2 regions of the Pedobacter sp. Leaf132 genome follow, and region 2 is predicted to be linked to the other one. Evidence: riboswitches for the same ligand, from Rfam matches in the RefSeq annotation. Region 2 holds a riboswitch; the other holds the start of a gene.
The links. Region 2 has a riboswitch for thiamine pyrophosphate ahead of LUA86_RS10735 (TonB-dependent receptor). Riboswitches for the same ligand answer to the same signal wherever they lie in the genome.

Region 1 (9,253 bases), on a different contig from region 2:
GGTAGGTGTATTTATTGTAGTAGGCACTTAAAACTTTTGCATTAAACTTTGCATTTATTTTTTTAGGGTCTAGACCCGTTCCCGCAACATTTGCTTTAACTGTAACGCGGCCAAGCTTGGGTTGCATTTTCAGTAATCTGCCAACATTAAAATTGTTTAGACTAACATCTGCTTTGTAACTCTCTCGTCCTTTCGGGCCATTCATTCCGGCAATTACAACTGCAGCACCCATATCCGTTTGGATATTCATGTTGGTGTTAAAATCAGTCATCGAGCCTTTAAAATCACCTTTTGCGTTAATAACGTTTGGCAACTCAATTGATGGTGGAAGTGATTTTTTCGGTACGGCAACTAAAATATCGCTTTTTGTAACGTAAAGTTTTTTAATATTTAAATCGAGGAAGGTTTTGTTAATATCGGGTAAACCTTTAGCCGTTCCACTAATATCAATTTGAGTGTTTTTTAAGCCGCTAATTTGCAACCTCGGAATGTTAAGATTATTTAAATATCCGTTAACCTCAGCGTTCAGTTTAATCTTTTCGTTACGATAATTTGCCGGGATGGCATCACTAAAATATCCGGCATCTTTTAAACCAATTGTAGTGTTTTTAAATGCAAGGGTTAATTTAACCTTTTCAGGATGTTTCGTTAAATCATCCATTGAAGTGAAATTTAATTCAGTAGCATTTTCTATAGTAGTACTCGGCGTTTTTAAAACAAAATTGCTTAATTTAATTTGTTTGTCGTTATAAATTGCATCTCCTTTTAATTCGTTTAAGGCAAAGCCGCTTTTCTCTTTTAACGATCCATTTTTAACTTTAGCCGTAATCCCAGCTGCACTGTAATTTACATCGCTTGCGCCAAAATTTAACCCCGAAATTAGTAAATGGTTAAAATCCATGCCCTTTGCAGCAGGTTTTGCAGCCAGATTGTCAAATTGAATATTGTTCTCAGCAAGGCTGATGTTTTTTATAATCAATCCTAATGGAGATTTCTCCGGAACAACCGTGTCTTTTACCTTCTTCAAATCGTTACTTGGAGCAGGTTTAAATGCGAAAAGTATATTGGATTTGTTTAATCTAGCATCATCAACAGTATATTTGCTATTGGTTAAATCAACTTTGAGGTTCACTAAACCCAAATCATTTACATCAGCAACTGCTTTCGTTGTAGATATTTGGTCGTCATAACTCACTTTAACATTCGAGAATGCAAAATTCTCCACTTCTATTAACGGAAGTTTGCCTATTTCTTTTTCAGCACTATCAACACTATTTGTAACATGCTGTACGAGTTTAACAAGTGGTTTTTGCTGCAGATATTTAAGCGAGGTATTATTAAGTGTTAAATCTTTAATTACATAATGCTGATTAGCTAAGTCGAAGGTTTTAAGCTTAGTTTTAAAAGCGCCTAAATATAATTTTACATCATTTCCGGCAACATCATCGCGGTAGGTTAAGCCAATATCTTCGAAAGAAACTTTATCAACAGAAAATTTGAGCGTTGAAGTGGTGTCTTTATCAACTTTCTCTTCGGGCTTTTTCTGGTCGCTCATAAAAGCATCTACCAAAAAAGAAAAGTTAAAAGTAGTATCCGGACTTATGCGTTTTACATTTGCCCGTATGTTTTTTAGTTCAATATTGTTAATCTCAACCGTATTATCCAAAAGCTTAAAAAGGCTAATGTCTACAGCTAATTTTTCTGCATAAAGTAAGGTGTCTTTGTTTCTATCTTCTATGTAAAACTTGTTTAAAACAACATCTTTAGGTAGTGCAATTTTTATGCTTTCTAAGCTAACTTCTGTTTTGGTTTTGCCTTTAAGGTAGTTTATAGCCTTACCTTTTACAAAATTTTGTACTGCCGGAATGTTTAAAGAAAGGGCAATTGCAACAACAAGAATTATAATTGATGCAATAAACCATAATATTATTTTGAGTCCTTTACGTACGTATCTATTCAAAGCTGAGATTGTTTGGTGTTTGTGAATTGCTAAAAACGTGCCACCAAATTTAATTTCGGGGCACAATTTATAATTAATACAAAAAATAGCTTAAATTGTTCGCCCGTTGTAAAAATTTAACACAATGGTTTTGTAATCACTTTAAAATGAAATCAATTAATTTAAATATAACTTTTGAGCAATATGCTTGCGTAGAAGAATTAAGCAAAAGCGACCAAGAACTTTGTAGCTTATCTAAGCAAGCCCTCGATTCTTCATATTCTCCATATTCTAAATTTAAAGTTGGCACAGCAATACGTTTAACAGGAGGTAAAATAGTTTTAGGCAGTAACCAGGAAAATTTGGCTTATCCTTCGGGTTTATGTGCCGAACGTGTGGCGCTTTTTTCTATAGGTTCAACATATCCTGATGCAGTAATTGAGAGTATGGCTATTACGGCTCAAACAGAAGCATTTGAAATTGTAAAACCGGTAACTTCCTGTGGCGGTTGCTTGCAGGTTATGGCAGAATTTGAGCGTAAACAGAACTCGCCAATTGCAGTAATTTTTTATTGCCTAAATGGCGAAGTGTTAAAAGTACATAGCGTTAAAGATTTACTGCCTTTTGGTTTTGTTGAAGATAGATTAGGCTCAAAAGCTTAATTTTTGGAAATGTACGGTTTAAGGTTTTTCGGTAACTGCAGTCCTGCTAACACTTCAAGTCCTCGCTCATGCTTCGCTGTGGGCTTTTCGCTTATATCAGGTTTATAAATTCAGGCAATTGCTTTTGGGTGGGAGTTTAGCCATGAGCATTACCTTTTGTAATTAAACCCGATTGAAGTGAAAATCCTTTTTATTGCATTGTTCCATAATTAAACGCTCATTCTGAGGTACGAAGAATATGCTTCATGGTTTGCAGATCCTTCGTACCTCAGATTGACAGGAAGTTAAAAAGATTGTAACGGAAAGCGGGAGCAGAGCAACCCATTAGCATAAAACCTGCTTTACAAATCTTTATTACCAAAATGTATCTCATAAATGTGAATAACCTATTTAGAGGTGTGCAATCATTTTCATTATATTTACGGCTGCCAATTTCTGTAAATAAATGAGTGAAGAATTAGAGCCTAAATTAAACGAAGAACATAAACATACGATTACGCCAATTAACGGTTTATACGAAAATTGGTTTCTTGATTACGCATCTTATGTAATTCTGGATAGGGCGGTTCCGCACATTAATGATGGTTTAAAGCCCGTACAGCGACGCATTATGCATTCACTTAAGGAAATGGACGATGGACGTTTTAATAAGGCTGCAAATGTAATCGGTAATACGATGAAGTACCATCCGCATGGCGATGCATCTATTGGCGATGCAATGGTGCAGATTGGTCAGAAAGATTTATTGATTGATATGCAAGGTAACTGGGGCGACCCGGTTACTGGAGATAGTGCTGCAGCACCCCGTTACATCGAAGCCCGTTTATCGAAATTTGCCAACGAGGTTGTTTTTAATCCGGATACTACAGCATGGCAGCTTAGTTATGATGGCCGTAACAACGAACCCATAACACTTCCTGTTAAATTTCCTCTATTATTGGCTCAAGGTGCCGAAGGTATTGCAGTGGGTTTGGCAACTAAGGTAATGCCGCATAATTTTATAGAATTAATTGATGCCTCGATTGAATCGTTAAAAGGTGTGCGTCCGAATATTTTTCCTGATTTTTTTACAGGAGGAATGGCCGACTTCTCAAATTATAACGAAGGGCAGCGAGGTGGCAGGATTCGTGTTCGGGCAAAAATTACCGAAAAAGATAAGAAAACTTTAGTAATTACTGAAGTGCCTTTTAGTACCACAACAGGTTCTGTAATTGATAGTATTTTATCTGCCAATGATAAGGGAAAAATTAAAATCAAAAAGATTGAAGATAACACCGCGGCCAATGTAGAAATTGTAGTGCATTTAGCGCCTGGTATTTCGCCGGATGTAACCATTGATGCACTTTATGCTTTTACGGCTTGCGAGGTTTCAATTTCTCCAAATACTTGTATAATTAATAACGATAAGCCACACTTTATGAGTGTGAACGATATCTTAATTGAAAATACAAAACATACCAAAAGCTTATTAAAACAAGAACTGGAAATTCGTTTGCACGAATTACAAGAGAAAATTTTCTTTAGTTCATTGTTAAAAATATTTATTCAGGAGGGAATGTATAAAAATCCTGAATATGAAAACGCTGCAAATTTTGATACCGTTGTTGAGGTTTTACATTTATTGTTCGAGCCATTTAAGCCTTCACTTTACCGCGAAATTTTACCAGAGGATTTTAAGAAGCTAATCGATAAACCGATGAGTAGCATTACCCGTTTTGATGTGAAAAAGGCCGATGAGCAAATGAAAAACCTTGAAGATGAAATTAAGGTTGTAAAAAACCATTTGAAACATCTTACTGATTATGCTATTGCCTGGTTTCAAAAGTTAAAAGATAAATACGGAAAAGGCAGAGAACGTAAAACCGAAATTAGGTTATTTGATAGGGTTGAGGCAGCGAAAGTTGCACTTGCAAATATTAAATTATACATGAACCGGGAAGATGGTTTTATTGGTTCGGGTTTACGCAAGGATGAATTTGTTGCAGATTGCTCTGATATTGATGAAATTATAGTTTTCCGTGAGGATGGGAAATGTATAATTACTAAAGTGGCCGATAAAACTTTTGTGGGCAAAGGTATTATCCATGCCCAGGTTTTTAAGAAAAACGACGAGCGAACTGTTTACAACATGATTTATAAAGATGGTTCGAGTGGAACATCTTATATAAAACGTTTTGCGGTAGTTGGCGTAACACGAGATAAAGAATACGATTTAACTAAAGGCTCAAAAGGGTCGAAGGTTTTATATTTTACTGCCAATCCAAATGGCGAAGCTGAGGTTGTGAACGTTGCCTTAAAACCGCATTCAAAACTTCGTAAGCTACAATTCGATCAGGATTTTGCAGAAGTTGCCATAAAAGGTCGTGGTTCGCAAGGAAATATTATTTCTAAATATCCGGTTAAAAAAATCATACTTAAAAGTAAAGGTGTTTCTACCTTATCAGGATTAAAAATTTGGTATGATGATTTACTAAAGCGCTTGAATGTTGATGGAAGAGGCAAATATTTGGGTGAATTTGATGGTGATGATAAAATCCTTCAGGTACATAAAGAGGGATATTACGAGTTAAGTTCGTTTGAATTAAGCAACCATTTCGATGATGGCTTAATCTTGATAGAAAAATTTAATGCTGAAAAGGTTTTCGCTGCTGTACATTTTGATGGCAAAGCACAAAATTATTTTGTAAAGCGTTTTGTTTTTGAATCGCAGTCTGTAGGTAAAAAAGTACCTTTTATAAGCGAGGAGCCAAAATCAAGATTGTTGTTTTTAACATCCAATCCGCTTTCTAAAATTATTGTTGAAGTTTTAAAAGGGAAAACCCAAATTCCTGAAACTTTAGATTTATTGCTGGCAGATTTGATTGATGTTAAAGGTTTAAAGGCAAACGGAAATCGTTTATCGCCGCACGATGTTCAAAAAGTGGTTTTGGATGAACCAGCAACTGAAACTGAGCAGTCTGACGATGATCAGGAAGATGAAGGCGGTGAACCGACTGATGAGCAAACAGATGAAATTGAAATTGCTGAAGAAATAATAGTTGTGGATGTTAAAACCGAAGAAGTAGGCGAATCTACCGAAGCAACACCACCACCTGTGAAACCAAAGTTTGAGCGTAAAGTTGAGCCGGAGCTTAAGGAAGAAAAACCGGTTAAAGTAGAGCCGGTTATAGAAAAACCTGTAGAAACGATAAAACCTGAGCCGGTAAAACCTGAAATTTCTAAAGCTGAAGAGAAACCAAAACCAGTAGAAAAGCCTGCAAAGAAAGTAGATTTCGAAATCACTAACCCAAACGATATTGAGATTGATGATAAAGGACAATTGGGATTGTTTTAAATAATTAATTAGATATCGTTTTAAAACCTATATTTGCCATACTCAAAGGGGTGCTTTTTGAAAATGCATTGTCTGTTGCAATCAAAAGGCTGAGATTACACCCATTTAAGAGGTTTAAGGCATAGGAGTTAAGGTTTAGGGTTTTTATCCTTTACTTTATAACTCAAGCCTTTTACCTTTTAATGCACCTGATTCGGATAATGCCGACGTAGGGAAGAGGTTAAAGCTATTGCTGTTTCGCCCCTGAAAACAGTTTTCAATTATTTTATATTTTTTTGATTCATCAGCTTGGAGCTAGATTTCTGCTGTAAATCAAATTATTTAACATGTGTTGTAAATGAATTTTCAGGATTGGTTTAAACTTTTTGTTGAGCAAATTGCAAATACATCTATAGTGGAGTGGTTTGCGGTAGGTTTTGGGGTTTCAGAAGTATTATTGGCTAAAAAAAATAATATCTGGTTATACCCAACCGGCATAATTTCTATCTTGTTATCGATGTTTCTTTTGCTAAATGTAAAACTTTATGCAGAAATGTTGCTGAGCATTTATTATCTTATAATGAGTGTTTATGGATGGATAATCTGGAAAAAACGAAAAGAAGAAGGCGAAAATCAGGTATCCTGGAGCTCAAAAAGAGATTTAACGATAGCTGTATTAATTTCAACTGTTGGCTTTGCCGTCTTTTATTTCGCATTGCGAAATCATACTGATTCTGACGTACCAATTTTAGATGCCTTTGTTTCGGCAACGGCTTGGGCAGGAATGTGGCTTTTGGCAAAACGAAAAATAGAAAATTGGATTTTTCTAAATATTTCCAATATCGTAGCTATCCCGCTTTTATTTCATAAAAAACTTCCTTTAATGGCTTGTTTAACTATCTTTTTGTTCGTGGTAGCCATATTTGGTTTTTTCGATTGGAAAAAAATTATCAATAAAAACAAATTAAAAGCTGGGGTATAATGGAAACTTTGACGAATACATACTGGCAAAAAACAGTTGCAGAATTTGCCGCTCAATCAGAAAAAATCGGTGAACTCCATCCCGAAATTTTAGCGATTGCTTATCAGGAAAATTGGTTTAAACTATTTGTACCGGAAGCTTACGGTGGTGCAGGTAAGAAACTTCCAGAAATTTTAAGGTTAGAAGAAGCGCTTGCTTATGCAGATGGTAGTTTAGGCTGGACCATCACCCTTTGTGCAGGAGCGGCATGGTTTGCAGGTTTTTTAAATCCCGAACTGGCTCTAGAAGTTTTTGCTGATAAAGCAGTTTGCTTCGCCGGGAGTGGAGCAGTTGATGGCACAGCAGTTAAAATAGAAAATGGATATTTATTAAAAGGGCATTGGAAATATGCCAGTGGCGCTTTGCATGCTACCGTTTTTACAGCAAATTGTATCATTAAAAATCAAGATGGTACAGATGTTTTAGATGAAGATGGCAACCCAAAAATTATGTCTTTCATCTTAAAGAAAGATGAGGTTCAAATTTTATCAGGATGGTCTTACTTTGGCTTAGTTGCAACTGGTAGTCATGCTTTTGAGGTTAATAATTTAGAAGTTCCAGCAAACCGAACTTTTAAAATAAACAACGATATCAAATTTGATGAAGCTGGATTTGATTATCCATTTTTACAGTTAGCAGAAACTACACTTGTAGTAAATACTTTAGGCATGACAAATCATTTTATTGATTTGGTTGAGGAAGCTTTTCTTACAAGAAGCGGATTAAAAAGATATTCTGAGAAACAGCTTTTGTTCTTTAAATCAGAATTAAAAGCTTGTAAGGAGGATGTTGAAGAACTTCGATTTAACTTTTATAAAACTTTTGATGAATCGTGGGATGAATTACAGGTAAATCATTCTATTTCTAGCAATACTTTAGATAATTTGAGCTATGTAAGCCGTAAACTTGCCCACACCTGTTGGAGGGTTGTCGCCAAGTTATATCCATACGCTGGCTTGGAGGCTGCAAAAAAGGAAACTGAAATTAACAGAGTTTGGCGAGATATTCATACTGCCAGTCAGCATGCTTTATTAACTTTTATTGATTAATGCGATACCGTTTCTGGCTTAATATTATCCTTAAAATCTTTAAGTAGTTTGTCTAATTTTGGCTGGATAACAAAAGCACAGTATGGCTTACCTGCGTTTTTTGTAAAATAATTTTGATGATAATCTTCCGCCTCGTAAAAATCAGTTGCTAATGAGAGTTCAGTAATTATGGGCTTCTTAAATATATTTTCTTTGGTTAATTTATTTATAATTTCTTCAGCTTGTAGTTTTTGTTCATCACTGTTGTAAAAAATTATGGAGCGGTATTGAGCGCCGATGTCATTACCTTGCCTATTGAGCGATGTTGGCGTATGGGTTTTAAAAAACACCAGCAGTAATTCTTTAAAAGAAATGACATTTTCATCAAATTCAATTTGAATAACTTCGGCATGTCCGGTGTCACCATTAGAAATTTCCATATAAGTTGGGTGTTTTAAATTACCACCCATGTATCCAGAAACTATCCGTTCTACACCGTTTAATGTTTGAAATACAGCTTCAGTACACCAAAAGCACCCGCCGCCAAAAATTGCTGTTTGCATAGTTAATAAACGTAATCTTTTATAAAATGGTTTTACTATGCAAAGGAAAAGCGCCCATGCTTTGGCTATGGGGGCTCCGGTTATATCTTTCTGTCTTTCATCTTCTTTAACTCTTCCTGAAGATGTTTGCTATCTCGATTTTCTGCTTTAGATTTTTCTATTGCGAGTTTTTGATTTTTAATTGCTTCCTCATAAAATTCCAAACGGTATAAAATGTGAGCGAGTGTATCATAATATCCACTTATAGGATTTAATTCTATAGAACGCCTGCTCCAAATCATCGCTTTGCTTAAATGGTTAATGTTTTTGGTGCCAATCTCATAAAATTTGTAAGCTGCATTATTTAGTTCATTTGCATAGCTTGTAGATGTTGGGCCAACGGAGATTACAGATTGTGTATACGAAGTGGCGCCTTTAGCTTTCATTAAACTATCCATTTTCTCTTTTGATACGATGTTTTGGTTTAATATTGAAGGCAAGCCGCGTTTTTCCATCGCTTTACGCTCGTTAGCTTCCATTCTCTTTATACTATCGGCTCCGATTCTCATGTAGTAATTGTCGTAATGATATATAGCCGTTTGTAAGTATCTGGTCGTATCTTTCACAGCTAAATAGTAGCGCATCATCTGCGTGTCGAAACTTTTTTGCCCCCTCACATAATCATTAGTCCAGGTGCCTCTTGTAAAATTAGCTGCAGATTGTGCTTTCTGTAAATTTTTAGCTTTAA
Region 2 (9,253 bases):
AAAACCGCTTAATGGAGAAAGCACTTTCCGTCAGACTTTTTATAAAGTAAGGTTAACACCAGAGCCAACAAAACTGGTTATTGATGGAAAGACTGTTCCGCAAGAAAATATTTTGGTTTGGGCAAAATCTCCATCAATACTATTTGACCAGACTAGCGCTGACGGTATAATTAAATTAGATACTACAAAAACTTTTGCAGCTCAATATCGATCACTTAGCCGCCCGGGTAAAAAGCAAGTTGTTTTGGTTGATGCAAAATTTGCGGCTGATTTTAAACGTTATAAATCATTTTTAAATCGTGGCGCTATTATAGATGAAAAAGATGCTCAATCGCCAACACCGGATGCCACAATTTTTGTTTTGGGTTTAAGTGAAGCAAAAGAATTTAGTGCTGAAGTTAAAAACAAAGTAGAAAAGCTTCCTCTATTTAATGTTGCGGGAATGATTCCTGGTAAATCAAAAGAAAAAGAATTGGTTGTGTTTTCTGGTCATTATGACCATTTAGGTATAACCAAACCAGTTGATGGCGATAGTATTGGAAATGGAGCTGATGATGATGCTTCTGGAACTACGGCGATGATTGCCTTGGCAAAATACTACAAAGCGCAAAAAAATAATGAACGCACTTTAATTTTTGTGGCTTTTACGGCCGAAGAAATTGGTGGTTTTGGTGCGAGATATTTTTCAGAGAAATTAAATCCTGATGATGTGGTAGCCATGTTTAATATCGAAATGATTGGTAAGGATTCTAAATTTGGTAAAAACTCAGCCTTTATTACTGGTTACGATAAATCTGACTTTGGAAAAATTTTACAAAAAAACCTAGCCGGAACAGAATTTACTTTCCACCCTGATCCTTATAAAGAGCAGAATTTATTTTATAGAAGTGATAATGCAACACTGGCTGCATTAGGTGTTCCGGCGCATACAATCAGCACCGACCAGATTGACATTGACAAATTTTATCATACAGTAAAGGATGAATACAGCACTTTGGATGTGGAGAATATTCTTTCTACCATAAAAGCCATTGCGAAAAGCGCAACTTCTATTGTTAACGGAACGGATGCGCCAACAAGGATTCCGAAATTGAAACAATAGTTTTTATTTATGACTAGTTTCGTCATTGCGAGGCACGAAGCAATCTCCAAGACGAGAAGATAGATTGCTTCGTGCCTCGCAATGACGTAGTTTTCTAGCAACGCTGAATGCTATATTTTTGAATATTTAGTTACTAAGAGGCCACAGATTTACAGATTATTAAGTTTTAATCTGTAAATCTGTGGCTTTATTTATTTGCATCTCGCCATGAGGTAGTTTTCTAGCAACGCTAAACGCTATATTTTTGAATATTTAGTTACTAAGAAGCCACAGATTTACAGATTATTAAGTATTAATCTGTAAATCTGTGGCTTTATTTATTTGCATCTCGCCATGAGGTAGTTTTCTAGCAACGCTAAACGCTATATTTTTTTAATATTGCGTTACTAAGAAGCCACAGATTTACAGATTATTAAGTTTTATCTGCTAATCTGTGGCTTTATTATTTGCATCTCGCCATGACGAAGTTTTCTAGCAACGCTGAATGCTATATTTTTGAATATTTAGTTACTAAGAGGCCATAGATTTACAGATTATTTAAGTTTTAATCTGCTAATCTGTGGCTTTATTTATTTGCATCTCGCCATGACGTAGTTTTCTAGCAACGCTATATTTTTGAATATTTAGTTACTAAGAAGCCACAGATTTACAGATTATTTAAGTTTTAATCTGTAAATCTGTGGCTTTCATTTCCTACATCTCGTCATTGCGAGGCACGAAGCAATCTCTGAATAAAGATTGCTTCGTGCCTCGCAATGACGACCGTTTTAGGTGCTATTACATTAAAACTTATATTCCATCACATAATCATCCATAACAAATCCATCACCAATATCTAATACAACAGATTCTTTAATATTAAAACCTCCTTTAAGGTAAAAATCTTTTGCCTTATTATGTTTGTTTATGTTGAGCTGTAATGCGGAAGCACCAAGGTTTTTTACCTGATTAAAAACCTCATTAATCAAAATTTTTCCAATCCCCTTTCCATGCGCTGTTGGTAAAACATAAAGCTTATGTAGTTTGTAGATTCTTTCGTCGTGGTTAATTATCGAATAACCGGCAAATCCTGCATCGGCTTCACCATCTTCGGCGATAAGGAAAGTGTGCCCATCCATAAGTTGCTTTAACAGTTCAGCCCGATTATACATTTTCTCTAACATATAATCTATTTGTGTTTGTCCGATAATTTCCAAATATGCACTTGGCCAGGTATTGGCTGCAATCGATCTGATGATTTCTATATCACCTTCTTTTGCTTTTCTGATGGTTATCATAGGGGTTCGCTAATAAAAATTGGATTTCCTGAAAAGGTAAATTCTACGAAGCCATCATTCACAACTTCAAAAATCTCGTCTTCTCTTTGCATTAGGTTAGTTACCTCCAAATAACGATTGCCATGGATTAAAAATTCACTTCCGGCAGGTTTCCAAACAGAAAAGCCAGATTTGATTGGGTAATGTTTAGCTTTTTCGGTAAATACTACAAGATTAATGTCTTCTTCAAAGCCAGCAAACTTTTCCAAATCGAACTTTGCTGCAATAACATTTGCTGCGGAATATTGCTCACCTACAAGGTAGTTTATTGCCACCATAAAAGAATCAACCGGACCTTGAATAACTTTAGTGTCCTCTTGTCCATCACCCTCTTTTCCATTTACTAAAACGTCAATCTTAATACCTAAAGATTGAATTTTATCATAGTTATCTCCATTAACCAAAAGTGTAGGGCTCCATTCTAATAATTGACCTAAAAGCTCTTCGTTAAAATTTCCCAGCTCATCAATATATAAAGCAGGCTCTTGTTTTTCTTTTACAATATGGTGTGACGACATACTGCGAATATAAACTAATTTCAGATTTTAGGATTACGATTTCAGGATTTTTTAACCCTTAACCGCTTCGTAAAAATCCTGATAAGCTTGTATAAAATCATCAGCTGAATTTACTGCCCCGGCAACTGCAATGCCATAAATGCCGGTTTGCATTAAAGCTTCAACATCGTATAAGGTAATTCCTCCAACAGCTAAAATTGGCAGATTAATTTCCAGTTTATTTAATTCTTCAATTGCCTTTTTATAATCTTCCAATGCAATAACCGGGTAGTTATTCGGCTTGGTTTTACTTACTGCAAATGGACCAAAACCTGCATAATCAGCGCCTTCTTTTGCCAGGCGAATAAGGTTTTCGACTGTGTTTGCCGAGCCACCTAAAGTAATGTCGTTGCCAACAAGTTTTCGCAATGCGATGAAATCTGCACCCATATCTTCTATATGAAAGCCCTGAATATCAGCTTTGCCATTTAAATGGATGTGATTGGTAACGATGAGCGTTGTGCCCCAGTCATCACAAATTTCGGCGATGGAGTTTATGTCTTCCAAAAGCTCATCATCAGCTTTGCTTAAACAACGATACTGAATCCATTTTGCTCCGGCTTCGCAGGCCAATTGCACCTGGCCTAAGTGCGAAAAATTTGGAATATCGTGTGTAATGTAATGAAGCTTTTCTATGTATTTCATGCCAGGATTATTATAAAAATCGTCATTGCGAGGCACGAAGCAATCTATTGATTGGGATTGCTTGGAGCCTTGCAATGACGAAATCATAGTTTTATTAAAACTTAACGTTCAAATTTAACAAGAAATTAGTGCCGGCTTGAGGATAAAAGAAATTTTCTGTTGTTCTGCTTCCACCTAAAAGATAGCCGTATGTATATCCGTTACTTTCGTATTTTTTATTTAATAAGTTATTAACCAATAAGCCCAGGTTTACATTTTTAACACCGGCAAATTTAAAATTATAACCTAAACGAGCGTTGTTAACCCAGTATCCGTTAATGGTTCTATCGTTATTTTGGGTATTATCTAAATATTGCTTGCTTACATATTTACTCTGTAGTGCAATGGCAAAACCTTTAATTGGTTTGTATACAATTTCACCAAAAAGCACTGCAGCAGGCGAATAAGAAATATCTGTTAATTCATAATTATTTACAACCTGGCCACCATTATCATAATCATCGTAATACTCAATAAAGTTTTTTATTTTATTTCTGCTAAAAGCAGCATTCGCATTTAAAGCAAAAAATTTATTAAATGTGTATGAACCATCCAGTTCGATACCTAAACGATAACTGTTATCGACATTTTGGCGATAATTACCTCCGGTATCATTAATCTTTCCGGTTACAACGAGCTGATTTTTGTAAAACATACCATAAGCATTGGCGCCTAAATTAAGCTTACTGTTTTTAAAGCGATAGCCCAACTCTAAATCGTTCAATTGCTCTGCTTTAGGGAATGTTCCGGCTGCGGCATCCGTATAATCATCGCGATTTGGTTCCTTATTGGCCACACTAAAAGACACATACAAATTGCTTTCTGTATTGATGAAATAAGTTGCCCCGATTTTGGGATTAAAGAAATTTAGCTTATCATTTATAGATAAAAAGTTCAGCTTATTCTCAGTTCCTAAAATATCGTAATACACACGGCGGTATTGTAAATCGGCGAATAAACTCAAAGCCTCAACCGGACTGTAATTCACTTTGCCATAGATGTTAAAGTCGGTTTTGAAACCATCGTTATCATAATAATGCCTGTCTATATTTCCATTAGATGCGTATTGCGCCCAGATAATTTGTCCGAAATGCGCACCCTTGTATTCGTTGTATGCACCACCAACCGTAAAATTTAGGTTTTTTTGAGGCACATAATTAAATGAATAGGTTGCGCCATAAAAATCGTTGTCTAACCAACGGCGACGGATTAAATCTGTACGTGAAATTGTTGTGCCGCCAATTACTACCGGATTTAAACCATAGTCGCTTAATCGGTTGTTTGCTCTGTATTCTTCGTAATAACCTTCGCCCTGAGTATAATGTAATGCACCATTAAACGAAAACTTATCGGTAAGTTGCCTTGCGTAAATCAATTGATAATGATTTTGCCAATAATTATCGGTTTGATTATTATAGGTAAAGCTATTGTACGTTCTGCCGGAGTTTAAAAGATTGGCTGCATCATCCGCGTTCAGTTCATTTCTAGCAATGTAAGACTGCATACCGGCAACATCATTATTTAACCTCGATTCTGGAATACCGTTCCACGATTGATAGGTTTTTTCTGCGCCAGCAAAAACATTTATACGAAGCAAATCTTTATTACCATGGTACGCACCAGATAAAAAGTAAGATTTCAGCAATGAAGAACCTCTATCAACATAACCATCAGAACTAATTCTGGATAAGCGCCCATCGAAACTAAAGCGATTGTTAATTAAGCCTGTACCCACTTTTACTGTATTTTTCCAGGTGTCGAAGCTGCCGTAGGTGTTGTTTAATTCGGCATAAGGTTCCATTTCGCTGCCTGTAGTTTGAATGTTTAAACTCGCACCAAATGCACCTGCGCCATTTGTAGATGTACCCACGCCACGCTGAATCTGTATGTTATCTACAGATGAAGCAAAATCAGGCATGTTAACGTAAAATGTACCCTGACTTTCACTATCGTTAATTGGAATGCCATTAACCGTAACATTTATCCGGCTGTTATCGCTACCGCGGATGCGGATACCGGTATAGCCAACACCTGCGCCAGCGTCAGAATTTACTACAACACCTGGCGTGTTTTGCAAAATAAAAGGTAAATCCTGCCCGAAGTTATTCTCCTGAATTTCGGCTTTGCTTACGTTTTTATAAGTAGTTGCCGATTTTTCGTTTGCCCTCGTTGCCCTAACCACAACTTCTTCGGCAAGAAAACTTTGAGCAGATAACGTAAAGTTTAAATTTAGGTTTTGGTTTAAATCAACTACATTTTCTGTTGATTTATAGCCGAGGTAACTCGCAGAAATCACATGTTTTCCGCTCGATAAATTTCCAATGGTAAAATTTCCATTTTCATCGGCAGATACCGTGATTTTTGAGTTTTTAACCTTGATTGTTGCGCCTGGTAAGGCTTTTTGATTGTTGTCTGTAACTTTACCCGTAACAGAAAATTGTGCCAATGCAAAAAATGGCAGCATTGCAGTTAAAACCGCAAAAAGTAGTTTTTTCAATGTTTTTGTTTTTTAGTTAAACCCATCGGAAATAGGGGTACTCCCGATTTCAGTTAAACTTCCATAACTCCAATCCCTACGCCGGCATTACCCGGATCAGGTGCATTTAAAGTTCTAAGTTGTAGGTTCTAAGTTTTAAGTCGCTCAACTTATTACTTATAACGTTTAACTTAAAACATTAAAATGGGTATGATCTCAGCCCGTTTTTGTGTTATTTAAAACAAGGCACCCCTAATGATGTGGCAAATGTAGAAAAATATGTTAATTATTGTTCAAAATACGCTCGTCTTTTTTTAAAAAAGCAATTTTAGTGGTTCTTCGGTTTCGATAGTCTTGCTTTTTGCTGCAACTTTTTTTATCTCTTGTTATTTGAGGAACGAAGAATCTGCTTCATCGGTTGCGGATGCTTCCTGCCTCAGCATGACAGTATATTAAAGTTTAGCTGCAACAAAAAGATTTCAGCGTCAATCAGGCTTTTCTTACATTAAACTGCGCAACTATTTTTGCCTCCTAAACCCCTGCCTTCGGCAGGCAGGCGACCATAGCGAGATGTCCCCAACTTTTCGGTGGGGCAGAAGCGGGGGCGGGAAGAAATTAACCTAATTTGTATGGGCAGTGCTTTCCAAAATCTATAATGCTAAAAATTTATCAATAGCGTTAATAGCGTTCTGTTCGCGTTCCTCGCCCAAACCATTTATAACTTTATAATTTGCGTTCAAAGCCTTTAATTCTTTATGCCAAATTTTCATAAAATATTCTCGCTGGTTGGGGAAGTCCCGTAGCGGATCATCCTGCCAGGGCAAATCTATATCCATTAAAAGGTATAAATCATACGGTCTTTCGGGTAAGGCATCGGTAACAATTTGCGGCGTTTCACCAAGCATTTCATCACTCCATATTTTTACTGTTATAAATGTGGTATCGCAGATGATGAAATCATTTTTTGTGATGTTTAGGATGGCATCTTCAAGAGAAATTTGCCCATAGTACATATTCAGCTCATCTTGTAAAGTATATGGCGCTTCGAGGTTGGCACAATAATAACGGGCATATTCTGGTACCCACGATACATTATAGTACTTAGATAAATATTTCGACATGGTCGATTTTCCGGTGCTTTCCGGGCCAACTATTGCTATCTTTTTAATTTTCTTGTTCACGATATTTTTTTCTCCAATCCCGATAGCCATTATAGGCGATAATAATTAGTACAAAATATAATATTGCACTTAAATTTAAATGCTTGTAAATAAATAATGGTACATAACAAGCATTTGCAAAAACCCATAAAAGCCAGTTCTGTAATACTTTTCTCGTTAACAAAATTTGTGCTACAAAGCTTATTGATGTGCAAAAACCATCGGCATAAGGCACTGTACTATTGGTGTAGTTTGCCATAAACCACCCTAACAGTACGCTAAGGCCAGTTATGAATAAAATGGCAAGAAACCAACCTTTGGGCTTGAGTGTTGTAATTGGTTTTTGAATTTCCTCTTTTTTGCTGAGCCAATAATACCAGCCATAAACTCCGGTAAACAAAAAATAGACTTGTAAAGTCATGTCGCCATACATAGCTTCTCTAAAAAACAAGAAGCCATAGCAAGTAACACTTATTAATGATATTGGCCAATTCCAAATGCTCTCTTTGGCTGCAAGATAGATGCAAATAAAGCCTGTAATTACAGCAAACCATTCTAGAATTGATGTTTGTATAAATTGGTTAATCAAAAAATCGAAGAAAGAGGTTGTGGCAATTGTCATGTATTTCAAAAATAGAAACAAAAACCACATTAAAGAAAAAATCCGGTCGAGGAGGGCTCCTCTGACCGGATAATAAACCAAACAAACTATTTATGAAGAAATCCTCTTTTGCGGGTAACTAAGCCGCTGAGGAAGCTTTAGATCGAACTCTAAAGTATTTACAAAACGCAAATACGATGAGCTTATTACAAGATTGTTGCCAATAGTATTCATTTCAGTCATTCGTGACTTAAACATGACTGCCCAATTAAAATCAAATTAAAAAAGACTATAATGGCAATAAATTCTTCATCAATTGTAGTGTGAGGTACATATTTCCATGTACAAGATTTGGTACAGTGTTTAAATTATAATGCATTATTATAAACTTTTTAGTGTTTTTAAGCGTTTGTATTTAACATAATTTAACTTTTTAAAAATTTGGCGAATCTTAATTTGAGAACTATGAGAAAGCAAAATATATTTATTGCAGCATTGCTGATGATTAGTGTTGCAATCTTCGCATTTACCAATATTAAACTTGGGGGCATTACCGGAAAGATTACACCTGCAAGTGGCGTGGCTGATGTGGCATTAGTTGCCGGAACAGATACTTTAAAAGCCGATTTAAACCAGGGCTCTTTTACTTTTATTAATCTAAAAGAAGGAGTTTACAAAGTATGGATTAAAGGCAGTGCACCTTATAAAGATGCAACGATTGAAAATGTAGCCGTAAAAGATAGTTCTACAACCGATTTAGGCGAAATAAAATTACAGCAATAGCAGTTTTTGCAAAAGAAAAGTTTAAAAAGAGGGTTTCTTAAATCCTCTTTTTTATTTTAAAAAATAGGCTTAAAATAATATCTAAAGGTGTATCTTTGCATCCCGACAGAACAGTTGGGATTTTCCTCCTCAAAAGCAAAAAACCTCCTTGCTTCTTCACCTGAAAAGGTTAACAACTTTAGAATTTTAATCATTGTTTAAGCTTTATCATGCCTAAAGACACTTCCATACAATCAGTACTAATTATCGGATCGGGCCCAATTATTATTGGTCAAGCCTGCGAATTTGATTATTCGGGTTCTCAATCGGCCCTTTCTTTAAAAGAAGAGGGAATTACGGTTTCAATCATCAACTCTAATCCGGCTACCATTATGACGGATAAAGTAATTGGCGACCATGTATATCTTCGTCCGTTAACTGTTGATTCGATTGAGGTTATTTTACAGGAGCACATCGACTCGCCGGATTTACCAAGAATTGATGCAGTATTGCCTACAATGGGCGGACAAACTGCGTTAAATCTTTGTGTTGAGGCATCAGAACGCGGTGTTTGGGAAAAATACGGCGTTAAAGT

Region 1: another riboswitch for thiamine pyrophosphate. It lies ahead of pnuC (nicotinamide riboside transporter PnuC); the one in region 2 lies ahead of LUA86_RS10735 (TonB-dependent receptor).

What each region holds. Positions count from the first base shown of each region.
Region 1 is NZ_CAKLBO010000006.1:196,378-205,630, reverse strand. Features, by position in the region: gene LUA86_RS13155 (translocation/assembly module TamB) at 1-1,960, opposite strand, end outside; gene LUA86_RS13150 (cytidine deaminase) at 2,107-2,601, shown strand; gene LUA86_RS13145 (DNA gyrase/topoisomerase IV subunit A) at 3,047-5,935, shown strand; TPP riboswitch at 5,972-6,167, shown strand; gene pnuC (nicotinamide riboside transporter PnuC) at 6,273-6,896, shown strand; gene LUA86_RS13135 (acyl-CoA dehydrogenase family protein) at 6,896-7,984, shown strand; gene msrA (peptide-methionine (S)-S-oxide reductase MsrA) at 7,981-8,526, opposite strand; gene LUA86_RS13125 (hypothetical protein) at 8,607-9,253, opposite strand, start outside.
Region 2 is NZ_CAKLBO010000004.1:339,823-349,075, reverse strand. Features, by position in the region: gene LUA86_RS10755 (M20/M25/M40 family metallo-hydrolase) at 1-1,102, shown strand, start outside; gene LUA86_RS10750 (GNAT family N-acetyltransferase) at 1,885-2,379, opposite strand; gene LUA86_RS10745 (thiamine pyrophosphokinase) at 2,376-2,936, opposite strand; gene LUA86_RS10740 (thiamine phosphate synthase) at 2,988-3,620, opposite strand; gene LUA86_RS10735 (TonB-dependent receptor) at 3,715-6,156, opposite strand; TPP riboswitch at 6,213-6,349, opposite strand; gene LUA86_RS10730 (AAA family ATPase) at 6,786-7,316, opposite strand; gene pnuC (nicotinamide riboside transporter PnuC) at 7,300-7,917, opposite strand; gene LUA86_RS10720 (carboxypeptidase-like regulatory domain-containing protein) at 8,362-8,679, shown strand; gene carB (carbamoyl-phosphate synthase large subunit) at 8,889-9,253, shown strand, end outside.